2 regions of the Bradyrhizobium sp. IC3123 genome follow, and region 2 is predicted to be linked to the other one. Evidence: predicted binding sites of a transcription regulator. Region 2 holds the regulator's gene; the other holds the start of a gene.
What was found. Region 2 encodes PhoB, which activates phosphate uptake and scavenging genes when phosphate is short. Its sites were predicted from a motif close to TGTCATNNANCTGTCAT; they were not measured.
Positions count from the first base shown of each region.

Region 1 (7,746 bases), on a different contig from region 2:
AGACGACAATGTCTGTGAACGTCCTCTACAAAACCAGCGCCAAGGCTACCGGCGGCCGCGACGGCCATGCTGCGACCCTCGACGGCGCGCTCGACGTCAAGCTCACCACGCCGAAGGAGCTCGGCGGTGGCGGCGGCGCTGGAAACAATCCCGAGCAGCTGTTCGCGGCCGGCTATGCCGCCTGCTTCATCGGCGCGATGAAGTTCGTGGCCTCGCAGGGCGGCCCAAAGGTGCCTGCGGATGCCTCGGTCACCTCGACCGTCGGCATCGGCCCGCGCTCCGAGGGCGGCTTCGGCCTCGATATCGACCTCGCGGTCTCGCTGCCGGGCCTTGCCCGCGCAGACGCCGAGGCGCTGGTCGCGAAGGCGCACCAGGTGTGCCCGTACTCCAATGCCACGCGCGGCAATGTCGACGTTCGCCTGACGGTGGTCTGATCGGCAGCGCGGATTGGCTGGCCCGGGAATCCCCCCTCGGGCCGGCCGCATCCGACTGAATTTGCCATGCTGCGGCATGGCTGCTCGGCGGCGCATACGGCTCCACGCTCGGCGCCATTGCTGGCGCAAACAAACCTCGCTAGGCCTGTGATCCAATGATCGACACAGGGAAGCGAAGGCATGACTGAAGCAGCAGCGGGCGCCATGAGCGGATTGCGCGTCATCGATCTCACGCGCGTGCTCGGCGGTCCCTACTGCACCCAGATCCTCGCCGACCACGGTGCCGACGTGATCAAGGTCGAGCCGCCCGCGGGCGACGAGGTGCGCGAATGGGGCCCTCCGTTCCACGAGGAGGATGCGGCCTATTTCGTCGGCATCAACCGCAACAAGCGCTCGATCGGCCTCGACCTCGCCTCCGAGGGCGGCCGAATCGTGCTGCTCAAGATGCTGGAGACCGCCGACGTCCTGATCGAGAATTTCAAGCCGGGCACGCTGGAGAAATGGGGCATCGGCAACGACGTCCTCAGCAAGAAATATCCCCGCCTCGTGCATTGCCGGATCTGCGGCTTCGGCGCCGACGGCCCGCGCGGCGGCAACCCCGGCTACGATGCCATCATCCAGGCCATGACCGGCATGATCGCAGCGACCGGCTCGCCCGAGAGCGGGCCGATGCGGATCGGCGTGCCCTTGGTCGACATCACCACCGGACTTTATGCGGCGATCGGCATCCTGATGGCGCTGTCGGAGCGGCAGCTGTCGGGCAAGGGCCAGTTCCTGGAGACGACGCTGTACGAGACCGGCCTTGCCATCATGCATCCGCACACCGCGAATTATTTCATGCATGGCAAGCCGCCTGGTCTCACCGGCAACGAGCATCCGAACCTCGTGCCTTACGCGATCTTCCCGACCAAGACCGACAACATCTTCATCGGCGTCGGCAATGACGGCACCTTCCGCAAGCTGGCGAAGGAGATCGGCAAGCCCGAGCTCGGCACCGATCCGCGCTTTGCCCGCAACAAGGACCGCATCGCCAATCGCGAGGCACTGCGCGCCGAGCTTGCGGCCGTGTTCAGCCAGCACGAGGCCGAGCCGCTGTGCAACCGCCTGCTCGCGGCCGGCCTGCCTGCAGGTCCCGTGCAGAAGATCGACCAGGCGTTGACCAATCCGCACACGATCGCGCGTGGCGATATTATCGAGAAGGACTGGTACAAGGGCGTTGCCTCGCCGATCCGGCTCGACCGCAGCAAGCCGAGCCTGCGCCGCGTGCCGCCGAAATTCAGCCAGCATGCGGCCGAGGTGCTGGGCGAGTTCGGCTACTCCAAGGCCGAGATCGACGCGATGGTCGAAAAAGGCACGGTCTGCGGTCCCGAGCGGAAACGCTGAGCTAAGGCGAGCGTCAACGGTGGTGCGCTCCCTCTCCCGCTTGCAAGTGGGAGAGGTTCGGAGCCCGCGGCGCGATAGTGCCTCATCTCAATGCCGCACTGCGGCGCGCGCACGCATGTGCAGCGCGAACGAGTTGGCTGACGGCTCCGTCTTGGCCTATTTGACAACTTCCCACTTGGCCGCGCTTGCTGCTTTCGTTTCTCCCGCTTACACAGTCATGTGAACGTCATATGGCGCTGCTAGCGCAAGCGCTTCTTTAGTGACTGGCAAGGGAGGTTCTTGATGGCTCTTCGACATTTTGGCACGGCGGCGGCCGTCGCACTCACAATTGGTCTCGGCGCGTCGCCGGCGCTTGCCGTGACCGAAATCCAGTGGTGGCACGCGATGACCGGCGCCAACAACGACGTCATCGTCAGGCTCGCCAACGATTTCAACACCACGCAGAGCGACTACAAGGTGATCCCGACCTACAAGGGCAACTACGCCGACACGATGAACGCCGGCATCGCCGCGTTCCGCGCCGGCAACGCGCCGCACATCATGCAGGTGTTCGAGGTCGGCACCGCCACCATGATGGCCGCGACCGGCGCCGTGAAGCCGGTCTACAAGCTGATGGCCGAGACCGGCGAGAAGTTCGATCCGAAGGCCTATCTGCCTGCGATCACCGGCTATTACTCGACCTCGAAGGGCGAGATGCTGTCCTTCCCGTTCAACTCGTCCTCGACCGTGATGTGGGTCAACCTCGACGCACTGAAGAAAGCGAATGTCGAGGTGCCGAAGACCTGGCCCGAAGTGTTCGACGCCGCCAAGAAGCTGAAGGCGGCCGGCCACGCCACCTGCGGCTTCTCCAACTCCTGGGTCACCTGGGTCAATCTCGAGCAGCTCTCCGCCTGGCACAACGTGCCGCTCGCCAGCAAGGCCAACGGCCTCGACGGTTTCGACACCGTGCTGTCCTTCAACGGTCCGCTCCAGGTCAAGCATCTCGAAAATCTGGTCGAGCTCCAGAAGGACAAGACCTACGACTATGCCGGCCGCACCAACACCGGCGAAGGCCGCTTCACGTCGGGCGAATGTCCGCTCTACCTGACCTCGTCCGCGTTCTTCGGCAACGTCAAGGCGCAGGCCAAGTTTGCCTTCACCGCGGTGCCGATGCCCTATTACCCGGACGCTAAGGGCGCGCCGCAGAACTCGATCATCGGCGGTGCCTCGCTCTGGGTAATGGGCGGCAAACCGGCGGACGATTACAAGGGCGTCGCCAAATTCTTCTCCTTCCTCTCAGACACCGATCGCCAAGTCTACATCCACAAGGCCTCGGGCTATCTGCCGATCACCAAGGCAGCCTATGAGAAGGCCAAGGCGGATGGCTTCTACAAGGATCAGCCCTATCTGGAGACGCCGCTGCTCGAGCTGACCAACAAGGAGCCGACCGAGAATTCGCGCGGCCTGCGCCTCGGCAACATGGTGCAGCTCCGTGACGTCTGGGCGGAGGAGATCGAGCAGGCGCTGGCCGGCAAGAAGACCGCCAAGCAGGCGCTGGACGCGGCCGTCGAGCGCGGCAACACCATGCTGCGCCAGTTCGAAAAGACCGCCGTGAAGTAAGGCGACAAGCGGCAGGCCGGTCCCCCGGCCTGCCGCGCTGGGGCATCATGCAAAAGCAAGCCATTTTCCAATCGAAGCTGTTGCCCTATGCGCTGGTTGCGCCGCAACTCGCGATCGTCCTGATTTTCTTCTACTGGCCGGCCTTGCAGGCGATGATCCAGTCGTTCCTGCTGCAGGACGCCTTCGGCCTGTCGACCAGCTTCGTCTGGTTCGAGAACTATATCGAGCTGTTCAAGGAGCCCGCCTATTTCGAGGCGATCCTGCGCACCTTCTTCTTCTCATTCGCGATCGCGGTGTCGTCGCTGTCGTTCGCGCTGCTGCTGGCCGTGATGGCAGACAAGCCGCTGCGCGGCTCGATGCTCTACCGCACGCTGCTGATCTGGCCCTATGCGGTGGCGCCGCCGGTCGTCGGCGTGCTCTGGATCTTCATGCTGCACCCCTCGCTCGGCGTGCTCTCGCGCTACCTGCGGGCGCTGGGCATCGACTGGAATCCACTGCTCGACGGCGACCAGGCCGCAGCGCTGATCATCCTGGCCGCCGCCTGGAAGCAGATCTCCTACAACTTCCTGTTCTTCCTCGCCGGCCTGCAGAGCATCCCCAGAAGCGTGATCGAGGCGGCTGCGATCGACGGCGCCCGCCCGATGCGCAGGTTCTGGACCGTGATCTTCCCGCTGCTGTCGCCGACCATCTTCTTCCTCCTGGTCGTCAACATCGTCTACGCCTTCTTCGACACGTTCGGCATCATCGACACCATGACCCGCGGCGGTCCGGGCAAGTCGACGGAGACGCTGGTCTACAAGGTCTATACCGACGGCCTGCTCGGCGGAAACCTCGGCAGCTCCGCGGCACAATCGGTGATCCTGATGATCATGGTGATCGTGCTGACGGGCATCCAGTTCCGCTTCGTCGAACGCAAGGTGACCTACTGATGGTCGAGGAAGAAGGCTTTCGGCGCTACATTGCCCATATCATCCTCTGGATCGGGATCGCGATCGTCGCCTTCCCGGTCTATCTCGCCTTCGTGGCGTCGACCCAGGAGAACGCGGTAATCGCCAACGGGCAGATGTCGCTGCTGCCGGGTGGCCATTTTCTCGAAACCTACTACCAGACCATCTTCGTGGGCACGAGTGGCTCGACCCGCGAGCCGGTCGGCAACATGATGCTGAACTCGCTGGTGATGGCGCTGCTGATCGCGCTGGGCAAGATCGCGATCTCGATCATCTCGGCCTATGCGATCGTGTACTTCCGCTTCCCGTTCCGGATGTCGATCTTCTGGCTCATCTTCATCACCTTGATGCTGCCGGTCGAGGTCCGCATCTATCCGACCTACAAGATCGTCGCCGACCTGCACATGCTCGACAGCTATGCCGGCCTGTCGCTGCCGCTGATCGCATCGGCCACCGCGACGCTGCTGTTCCGCCAGTTCTTCATGACCGTGCCGGACGAGCTGCTGGAAGCCTCGCGCATCGACGGCGCCGGCCCCTTCCGCTTCTTCTGGGATACGCTGCTGCCGCTGTCGCGCACCAACATGGCGGCGCTGTTCGTGATCCTGTTCATTCTCGGCTGGAATCAATATCTCTGGCCGCTGTTGATCACCACGCGCGACGACATGCAGACCATCCAGATCGGCATTCGCAAGATGATCACCACCACCGACGCGCTGACCGAATGGCCGATCGTGATGGCAACCGCCGTGCTGGCCATGCTGCCGCCGGTGTTCGTCGTCGTCGTCATGCAGAAATTGTTCGTGCGCGGCCTGGTCGAGACGGAGAAGTAGAGACTTATGGCCAACGTCACCCTGCGCAGCGTCCGCAAAACCTATCCCGGCGGCTTCGAGGCCATCAAGGGCGTCGACGTCGATGTCGGCGACGGACAGTTCTGCGTGCTGGTCGGCCCCTCCGGCTGCGGCAAGTCCACGCTGCTGCGCATGGTCGCGGGGCTGGAGACGGTCACCGGCGGCGAGATCGACATCGGCGGCCGCGTCGTCAACGGAGTAGAGCCCGCCGATCGCGACATTGCGATGGTGTTCCAGAACTACGCGCTCTATCCGCATATGAGCGTCTACAACAACATGGCCTATGGCCTGCGCAACCGCGGCATGGCCGAGGCCGAGATCAAGACCCGCGTCGAGGAAGCCGCGCGCGTGCTCGAGCTCTCCGCCATGCTGGAGCGCAAGCCGCGCCAGCTCTCCGGCGGCCAGCGCCAGCGCGTCGCCATGGGCCGCGCCATCGTGCGCCAGCCGAAGGTGTTTTTGTTCGACGAGCCGCTGTCCAACCTCGACGCCAAGCTGCGCATCGCGATGCGGGTCGAGATTCGCAAATTGCAGCGCCGGCTCAACACGACGTCGATCTACGTCACCCATGACCAGCTCGAGGCGATGACGCTGGCTGACATCCTCGTGGTGATGAACGGCGGCCAGGTCGAGCAGGTCGGCAATCCGCTTGATATCTACGAGAAACCGGCGACGACCTTCGTCGCCTCCTTCATCGGCGCGCCGCCGATGAACCTGATGTCGACGCGGCCCGAGGAAATCCGGTCGCAGCTCGCCGGCAGCGCCGCGGCCGATGCCGGCATCGTTGGAATCCGCCCGGAGGATTTCGTCATCACCGACGAGACGCCGGCCGGCGGCCTCGCCCTGCCGCTCACCGTCGAAGCCATCGAGCGCGTCGGCGCCGAAACCTTCGTCTACGGCTCCCGCGAGCAGGAGGACCAGCGCGTCGCCGCCACGCCCGGCGAGCTGCCGCCCGGCGAGGTCATCGTCCGCATTCCCGGAACCCAAGCGCCCGCCATCGGCGCGAGAATCCGTGTCGCGGCGGTGCGGGCGAAGCTGCATCTGTTCAGTGACGACGGGCGGACGCGGCTCAAGGGCTGAGCGGCTCCGGGGCCCGACGACAAAAGTGCGAAAACAACCCCATGCACAGTAGAAGGGGCTCTGTTTTCGTTGGGATAAATCGCCTCGCACGACGCGTCATGCCAACCATGACGAACCAGGCATTCGGGCGATGGCGGAAAGTGGTCCGTCCACAGCCTCCCCCGCTACCTGCTTGAACCCACAGGGGAACATGCCCATATTGCTGATCAAGGGGCGCCGCTCGCGGGCCCTGATGCACCAAAGTCGCTTTCTGCGAGGACTTTGTAAACTATGTCTCGTGTTCCAACGCTCTCCAGTCCCTTCCTGCTGGGCTTTGACGAGATCGAGCGCGTGCTCGATCGGGTCGTCAAAGGCGCCGACGGTTATCCTCCCTACAATATCGAGAGGTGCGACCGCACGGACGGCCAGCCCGAGCGTTTGCGCATCACGCTGGCGGTCGCCGGATTTACGCGCGACCAACTCGATGTAACCATTGAGGAAAACCAGCTCGTGATCCGCGGGCGGCAGCAGGACGACAAGACCCGGCAATACATCCATCGCGGCATCGCCGCGCGCCACTTCCAGCGCACCTTCGTGCTGGCGGAGGGGATGCTGGTGCTGGGTGCGGATCTGAAGAACGGGTTGTTGTCGATCGATCTGGCCCGTCCTGAACCGGAGCGGATCGTTAAGACAATCGCTATCAATGAGCACGAATAATGGAACGAGTAGCGGACTCGACCGCTTAGTGTTCCAGAGGAGTCGAGACCATGAGTGAAGGTCACGTTGCGTTCGAATACGAAGCCAAGAACGTCTCTCCGGAGACACTGGCAACCCTGGGCGAAGGCCATATCGCCTATGTGAAGCAGATCCGCTCCGAGGACGTGCCGGGCCTGTTCCCCGAGGCGCCCAAGATCGCGCCGGGCCTCAAGCTTTTCGCGCTCCACGCCGCCGACGGCACGCCGATCATGCTGACCGACAGCCGCGAAGCTGCGATCGCCAACGCCTGGAGCAACGAGCTGCAAGCGGTGAGCGTGCACTAAGCACGCGCGCGTCGCACGAATAGGGTTTCAAACGGGCATGCCTTCGCAAGAAGGCGTGCCCGTTTTCATTTGGGCGGCGACGTATTCGCGTCGCCATCGCCAGCCGACGGGAATTCGGCGATGTTCCCGCCCGCGCGGGGCGGCCTTGGCTCTTGCGCGCACGAGACCGTCATCAATCCGTGATTTGACATTTCGTTCGCGTTTGTCAAATCTGACAAAATGCAGGCCAAGGCCCCTCCCCAGGACCGGATCCTCGACGCTGCCTTGCGCGTGTTCCGGCGCCACGGCTTCCGCCGCTCCTCGATCGAGCTGGCGGCGGAGGAAGCCGGACTGACGCGGCAGGCGCTCTATCATCACTTCGCCTCCAAGGAGGCGCTGTTTCGCGCCGTGCTCGAGCGGATCTACGCGCAGGGGCTCGCTGCGGAAATCGCGGCCGCGA
Region 1 covers NZ_JADYVF010000007.1:238,590-246,335, reverse strand. The annotation lists gene I6F20_RS23785 (organic hydroperoxide resistance protein) at 9-434, shown strand; gene I6F20_RS23780 (CaiB/BaiF CoA transferase family protein) at 615-1,817, shown strand; gene ugpB (sn-glycerol-3-phosphate ABC transporter substrate-binding protein UgpB) at 2,100-3,416, shown strand; gene ugpA (sn-glycerol-3-phosphate ABC transporter permease UgpA) at 3,464-4,345, shown strand; gene ugpE (sn-glycerol-3-phosphate ABC transporter permease UgpE) at 4,345-5,193, shown strand; gene I6F20_RS23760 (sn-glycerol-3-phosphate import ATP-binding protein UgpC) at 5,200-6,288, shown strand; gene I6F20_RS23755 (Hsp20 family protein) at 6,559-6,984, shown strand; gene I6F20_RS23750 (BQ00720 family protein) at 7,035-7,307, shown strand; gene I6F20_RS23745 (TetR/AcrR family transcriptional regulator) at 7,527-7,746, shown strand, end outside.
Region 1: ugpB (sn-glycerol-3-phosphate ABC transporter substrate-binding protein UgpB) is a predicted target of PhoB. The motif match lies at 2,031-2,047, and genes of this name have one in related genera.

Region 2 (7,746 bases):
ATCAGCTTGCCGCCCGCTTGGTCTGGCTGGAGGAGATCGCAGCGCAGGCGCGCTCTAACCGGCCGACGCTGTCCTCGATCTCCGCTTCCGTGACGATCAGGGGCGGCAGGAAGCGCACGACATTGTCGCCGGCCCCGACGGTGAGCAGCTTTTCGGCGCGCAGCGCCGCGACGAGATCGCCCGAGGGCACCACCGCCTTGATGCCGATCAGCAGGCCCTCGCCGCGCACCTCGCTGACGACATCAGGATGACGATCGATCACGGAGGCAAGCTTCTGCTTGAGCAGCAGCGACATCTTCTGCACGTGGTCGAAGAAGCCGGGCTTGAGCATGACGTCGAGCATGGCATTGGCAGCCGAGATCGCGAGCGGATTGCCGCCGAAGGTCGAGCCGTGCGAGCCGGGCCCCATGCCGGCCGCCGCGTCCGCGGTCGCCAGCACCGCGCCGATCGGAAAGCCGCCGCCGAGCGCCTTGGCGAGCGACATCACATCCGGTGTGACGCCGGTGCGCTTGTAGGCAAAGAGCTCGCCGGTGCGGCCCATGCCGGTCTGCACCTCGTCGAAGGCGAGCAACAGGCCGCGCTCGTTACAGAGTTCGCGCAGCGCCCTCAGGAAGGCGTGAGGTGCAGAACGAACGCCACCCTCGCCCTGGATCGGCTCGATGAGAATGCCGGCGGTGTGCGGACCAATCGCCTTCTTCACGGCGTCGAGGTCGCCGTGCGGCACCTGATCGAAGCCGTCCATCGGCGGACCGAAGCCCTCGAGATATTTCGCAGAGCCGGTGGCGGCGAGCGTCGCCAGCGTGCGGCCATGGAAGGCACCCTCGAAGGTGATCATGCGGTAACGTTCCGGATGCCCCTTGGAGAAGTGATGGTGGCGCACCAGCTTGATCACGCCTTCCAGCGCCTCGGCGCCGGAATTGCAGAAGAACACGAAGTCCGCAAAGCTCTCATTGCAGAGGCGGCTTGCGAGCTTCTCGCCGTCAGGGCTCTGGAACAGGTTCGACATGTGCCAGAGCTTGGTCGCCTGCTCCTGCAACGCCTTGACCAGCGCGGGATGGACATGGCCGAGCGCATTCACCGCGACACCCGAGGTGAAATCGAGATAGCGATCGCCGTTGGTCGCGATCAGCCAGCAGCCTTCGCCGCGCTCGAAACCGAGGTCGGCCCTGGCGAAAACGGGGAGCAAATGCGGCGCTGCGCTGTTAGTCATGACGTCACTTGAATGTTGCGGACGGTGTGAGGCATGAATTGCGCGACGCACCATCGACCGGCCCCGGAAAACGAAACGTGCCGCCTTTTAAGGGCGGCACGTGGCACTATCTTATGCCTGGCAAGACGGGTGTCAATGCCGCCCGGAAAGCCTCGCGAAACGCTGATTCCGTAGTCTTGCGGTGCCGATTTTGCGGGTTTTTCACCACGGAACATGTGGAAGCGAGTCGGCGGACTCTTGCGCGGGAGTCACGCCATATTGTAGCGTTTGGACTGTCAGATACGACATCTCGTGCAGCAGTTCTGATCCCAGAAGTCCTCATGTACCGGCGTAAACGTTCGGGCGTCTTGAGCGCGCCCGGCGAGCCTTAAGGGATTCTGACGGCACGGGTTTTTCAAGGCTAAAGCATTCGCTGCGAAGGCCCCAGGATGGCAGGCGCGCAGCGAGGGAAAGGGTGCAATGACGGTTTTGACCTGGTCCGATGATCGCGTCGAGCAGCTGAAGAAGCTCTGGGAGGCCGGACTTTCGGCCAGCCAGATCGCGGCGGAGCTCGGCAATGTGACCCGCAATGCCGTGATCGGCAAGGTGCACCGGCTCGGCCTGTCCGGCCGCGCCAAGAGCCCTTCATCGGCAGCGCCGCGGCCGCGCAAGGCACGGCCCGCGCAGCATATGATGCGGGTGACCCGCCCCGTCGCGCGCGGCAACACCGCGTTGGCGCAGGCCTTCGAGGTCGAGTTGGAAGCCGAGCCGGTTACCTACGACAACGTGGTGCCGATGAGCCAGCGGCTGTCGCTGCTGGAATTGAACGAGGCGACCTGCCACTGGCCGGTCGGCGATCCCTCGAGCCCGGATTTCTTCTTCTGCGGCGGCAAGGCGCTCTCCGGCCTGCCCTATTGTGCCCAGCATTCGCGCGTGGCCTATCAGCCCGCAGCGGATCGCCGTCGCGCAGCACCGAAACCGGGCACGCGGTGAGCTTGCGGAATTCCCTGATCGCCAAGCTTTGATCGCCAAGCTTGATCGCCAAGACTGCAGCCGTCACACGATGGCGGCTCCCAATCGCTCGGTGTCATCCCCGCGAAGGCGGGGATCCGTAACCGCGGGGCGCAATCGTTGCGCGAGATGGTCACTCCGAGTCTTCGCCAAACCACGTCCTGTGGCTGATCGCGAAGAGCGCAAGCGCTCGCGCTGAGATCCCGGGCTCACGCTGCGCGCGCCCGGGGATGACGGCCGAGATCGGCGCCGCAGTTCGCCAAACCAGCTGTCGCTGGCGCCTTACGTCTGCTCAGCCTTCGCGAAGCGATCGTCCAGCGCGTAGCCGGCGCCGCGGACGGTGCGGATCGGGTCCTGCTCGCGGCCAAGATTGAGCAGCTTGCGCAGGCGGCCGATATGGACGTCGACGGTGCGCTCGTCGATGTAGATGTCGCGGCCCCAGACGCTGTCGAGCAGCTGCTCGCGCGAGAACACGCGGCCGGGATGCTCCAGGAAGAACTCCAGCAGGCGATATTCGGTCGGACCGAGATCGATCGGCCGGCCCGAGCGCGCCACGCGGCGCTTGTCGCGGTCGAGCTCGATATCGCCATAGGCGAGCACAGTGGCGAGGCGCTCGGGACTCGCACGCCTGAGCAGGCCCTTCACGCGCGCAAGCAGTTCCGGCACCGAGAACGGCTTGACGATATAATCATCCGCGCCGGTCGCGAGCCCGCGCACCCGTTCGCTCTCCTCGCCGCGCGCGGTGAGCATGATGATCGGCAGCTGCTTGGTCTCGGGGCGGGTCCGAAGCCGCCGGCACAGCTCGATGCCTGACAGGCCCGGCAGCATCCAGTCGAGCACGATCAGATCGGGAATGTGCTCCTTGAGGCGGGTGTCGGCGTCATCGCCGCGCATCACCGTCTCGACGTCATAGCCGTCGCCTTCGAGGTTGTAGCGAAGAAGCTCGGTGAGAGCTTCCTCGTCCTCAACCACCATAATGCGTGCGCCCATGTGGTCGTAGCTCCTTAAGTCGTCAGGTGTTCGGCACCGTCGTGGCGAAGGTCGTCATGTCGCCCTTCGGCCGCTTGTCGGTGATCGCCTGGCCCTCGATCATGTAGAACACGGTCTCGGCGATGTTGGTGGCGTGGTCGCCGATCCGCTCGATGTTCTTGGCACAGAACATCAGGTGGATGCAGAACGAGATGTTGCGCGGATCTTCCATCATGTAGGTGAGGAGCTCGCGGAACAGCGAGGTGCAGATGGCGTCGACTTCCTCGTCGCCCTTCCACACCGCCATCGCCGCCGGCAGGTCGTGCGCGGCATAGGCGTCCAGCACCGACTTGACCTGCTGCTGCACGAGGTCGGTCATGTGTTCCAGGCCGCGGAACAGCTTGAGCGGATGGAAATCCGTCTCCAGCGCCGCGACGCGCTTGCCCATGTTCTTGGCGAGATCGCCGATGCGCTCGAGATCGGTCGCAACGCGCATCGCGCCGACGATCTCGCGCAGGTCGACGGCCATCGGCTGGCGGCGGGCGATGGTGAGCACGGCGCGCTCCTCGATGCGCTTCTGCAGCGCGTCGAGCTCGACGTCGGTGGCGACGACGCGCTGGCCGAGCGCGACGTCGCGGCGGATCAGCGCGTCGACGGAATCGACGATCATGCGCTCGGCGATGCCGCCCATCTCGGCGACCAGGCGGGTGAGCTCCTGAAGGTCGCTGTCGAAAGCCTTTACGGTATGTTCAGAACCCATGTTCCGTCTCCTCAGCCGAACCGGCCGGTGATGTAATCCTGCGTGCGCCGATCGCTCGGCGACGTGAAGATCTTGCTGGTGTCGTCGAACTCGATCAACTCGCCGAGATACATGAAGGCGGTCTTGTCGGAAACGCGCGCCGCCTGCTGCATGTTGTGGGTGACGATCGCGATCGTGTAGTTCTCGGACAATTCCTGGATCAGCTCCTCGACCTTGGCGGTCGAGATCGGGTCGAGCGCCGAGCAGGGCTCGTCAAACAGGATCACCTCGGGCCGCACCGCGACGGTGCGGGCGATGCAGAGGCGCTGCTGCTGGCCGCCGGAGAGCGACAGGCCGGAGGCATTGAGCTTGTCCTTGACCTCGTTCCACAGCGCGCCACCGCGCAGCGCCTTCTCGACGCGGTCGTCCATCTCGGACTTGGAGATCTTCTCATAGAGACGAATGCCGAAGGCGATGTTCTCGTAGATCGTCATCGGGAACGGCGTCGGCTTCTGGAACACCATGCCGACCCGGGCGCGGAGCAGGTTGAGGTCGAGCTTGGGGTCGAGGATGTTGGTATGGTCGAGTAACAGCTGACCGTCGGCGCGCTGGCCCGGATAGAGGTCGTACATCCGGTTGAAGATGCGCAGCAGGGTGGACTTGCCGCAGCCGGACGGGCCGATGAACGCCGTGACGCGGTTGGTGCCGAGCGCCAGGTTGATGTTCTTCAGCGCGTGGTGGTCGCCGTAGTAGAAGTTGAGGTTGCGCGCCGTGACCTTGGCGGGCGCCTCGGGCAGGGGCTGCGAGCCGGGATGAACGGACGGTGCGCTGACGGAAACAGACATTTCACTCATTTTGCAGTCCTCTCGGCGCCAAGGATGCGCGCGCCAATGTTAAGGGCAAGCACGGTCAGGGTGATCAACAGCGCACCGCTCCAGGCGAGTTGCTTCCAATACTCGTAGGGGCTCTGCACGAAGTTGTTGATGGTGACAGGCAGGTTCGCCATCGTCTTGTTCAGGCCGAGGCTGAAGAACTGGTTCGACAGTGCCGTGAACAACAGCGGCGCGGTCTCGCCGGCGACGCGGGCGGTCGCCAGCAGCACGCCGGTGATGAGGCCGGAGCGCGCGGCACGATAGGCGATGCGCTTGATCACCAGCGAGCGCGGCAGGCCGAGCGCGCTGGCAGCTTCGCGCAACGGATTCGGCACCAGCAGTAGCATGTCTTCGGTGGTGCGCACGACGACCGGGATCACGATGACGGCAAGCGCCAGCGCGCCCGCAATCGCCGAGAAGCCGCGCATCGGCACCACCACCGCGCCATAGATGAAGAGGCCGATGATGATCGAGGGTGCCGACAGGAGAATGTCGTTGATGAAGCGGATCACCGAGGTCAGCTTGTCGTTGCGGCCGTACTCGGCGAGATAGGTGCCGGCGAACAGGCCGAGCGGCGCGCCGATGCCGACGCCGATCACGGTCATGATCAACGAGCCGACGATGGCGTTGCGCAGGCCGCCCTCGGTCGATCCGGGCGGCGGCGTGTCAGCTGTGAAGACCTGGAGGTTGAGCCCGGCCAAGCCGTTGTAGAGCAGCGTGACCAGGATCAGCGCGAGCCAGGTGACGCCGAAGGCGGCGGCTGCGATGCAGAGGCCGCGAATGACGATGTCCCAGCGGCGGCGGCGCGAATAGATCGGGTTCATGGCTTCACTTCCCGGCCTTGGTTTCGAGGCGCAGCAGCATCAAACGGGCGGCAGCGAGCACGAAGAACGTCAGCACGAACAGCAGGAGGCCGAGCAGGATCAGGCCGGACTGGTGCAGGCCGTCGCTCTCGGCAAATTCGGAGGCGATCGCCGCCGAAATCGTCGTGCCCGGCGCGAAGATCGACGAGGAGATCCGGAACGAGTTGCCGATGATGAAGGTCACCGCCATGGTCTCGCCGAGCGCCCGGCCCAGCGCCAGCATGACGCCGCCGATGATGCCGACGCGGGTGTAGGGGATCACCACGCTGCGGACGACCTCCCAGGTGGTGCAGCCGACGCCGTAGGCGGCTTCCTTCAGCACCGGCGGCACCGTCTTGAACACGTCGACCGAAATCGAGGTGATGAAGGGCAGCACCATGATGGCGAGGATCAGCGCGGCGTTGAACAGGCTGAGATAGGACGGGGGCCCTGCGAAGATCGCGCCCAGCACGGGGACGCCGTCGAACACCCTGATCATGAAAGGCTGGAAGGTGTTGGCCAGGAACGGGCCGAGCACGAAGAAGCCCCACATGCCGTAGATGATCGAGGGGATGCCGGCGAGCAGCTCGACCGCCATGCCGATCGGGCGGCGCAGCCATTGCGGGCAGAGCTCGGTGAGGAAGATCGCAATGCCGAGACCGACGGGAATGGCGATCAGCATCGCGATGAAGGAGGTGACGAGCGTGCCGTAGATCGGCCCGAGCGCGCCGAGCACCGGCGGATCGGCCGAGGGCGCCCAGCGCTGCGTCCACAGGAAGGAGATGCCGAACTCCTGGATCGCCGGTAAGGCGCCGACGATCAGCGAGATGATGATGCCGCCGAGGATCAGCAGCACCGAGATCGCGGACAACCGCGTGATCCAGTAGAAGGTGACGTCGCCGAGCTTGAACGCGCTCAAGGCCTTGGCGCGATCATATGGACCGGCAGCATCAATCACATTGCTCTCAACAGCCATCTCAGCCACGCCGATCCCCTATACCCGTTTTATGTACGCTTGTTGTTGGTGGCGCGCTCCGGATGCGGCAGGAGGCCGATCCGGAGCGGAGATCTTGCAGCGTCCCGGAACCGTGTCCGGGACACATATAGCGCCTTAGCTCTTGATCTCGGCAGCCCAGGTCTTCTCGATCTGCTGGACGACGCTGTCCGGCATCGGAATGTAGTCGAGCTCCTCGGCCATCTTGCCGCCGTTCTTGAAGGCCCAGCGGAAGAACTTGATCGCTTCCTGCGCGGCCGCCTTGTCGGTGGCGGACTTGTGCATCAGGATGAAGGTCGCCGCCGTGATCGGCCAGGACTTCTCGCCGGGCTGCTCGGTCAGGATGACGTAATAGCCGGGAGCCTTGGACCAATCGGCGTTGGAGGCGGCCGCCTGGAAGGCCTCGACGGTCGGCTGCACCGGCTTGCCGGCCTTGTTGACGAGACCGGTGTGGGTGAGCTTGTTCTGCTTGGCATAGGCGTATTCGACATAGCCGATCGAGTTCTTGGTCTGGCTGATGTTGCCCGACACACCCTCGTTGCCCTTGGCGCCGACGCCGACCGGCCACTCGACCGCGGTGCCCTCGCCGACCTTGCTCTTCCAGTCCGCGCTGGCCTTGGAGAGATAGTTGGTGAAGTTGAAGGTGGTGCCCGAGCCGTCCGAACGACGGACCACGGTGATGGCTTCTGACGGCAGCTTCGCGTTGCGATTGAGCTTCTTGATCGCGGCATCGTCCCACTTGGTGATCTTGCCGAGATAGATGTTGGCCAGGGTCTCGCCGTCGAACACCAGCTCGCCCGGCTTCACGCCCTCGATGTTGACGACGGGGACGATGGCACCCATCACCATCGGCCACTGGACGAGGCCGTCCTTCTCGAGCTGCTCGGCCTTGAGCGGCGCGTCGGTGGCGCCGAAGGTCACGGTCTTGGCCTGGATCTGCTTGATGCCGCCACCCGAGCCGATCGACTGGTAGTTCAGACCGTTGCCGGTCTCCTTTTTGTAGGCGTCAGCCCACTTCGAATAGATCGGGAACGGGAACGTCGCGCCGGCACCGGTGATGTCGGCCGCAAAGGCTACCGTCGTCGATGCGGCGACCAAGCCGGCAGCGACCATGGTTTTGAGGAAATTCA
Region 2 covers NZ_JADYVF010000009.1:99,567-107,312, reverse strand. The annotation lists gene argF (ornithine carbamoyltransferase) at 1-2, opposite strand, end outside; gene I6F20_RS26155 (aspartate aminotransferase family protein) at 2-1,210, opposite strand; gene I6F20_RS26150 (GcrA family cell cycle regulator) at 1,670-2,182, shown strand; gene phoB (phosphate regulon transcriptional regulator PhoB) at 2,483-3,190, opposite strand; gene phoU (phosphate signaling complex protein PhoU) at 3,213-3,929, opposite strand; gene pstB (phosphate ABC transporter ATP-binding protein PstB) at 3,941-4,762, opposite strand; gene pstA (phosphate ABC transporter permease PstA) at 4,759-5,604, opposite strand; gene pstC (phosphate ABC transporter permease subunit PstC) at 5,609-6,598, opposite strand; gene pstS (phosphate ABC transporter substrate-binding protein PstS) at 6,734-7,746, opposite strand, start outside.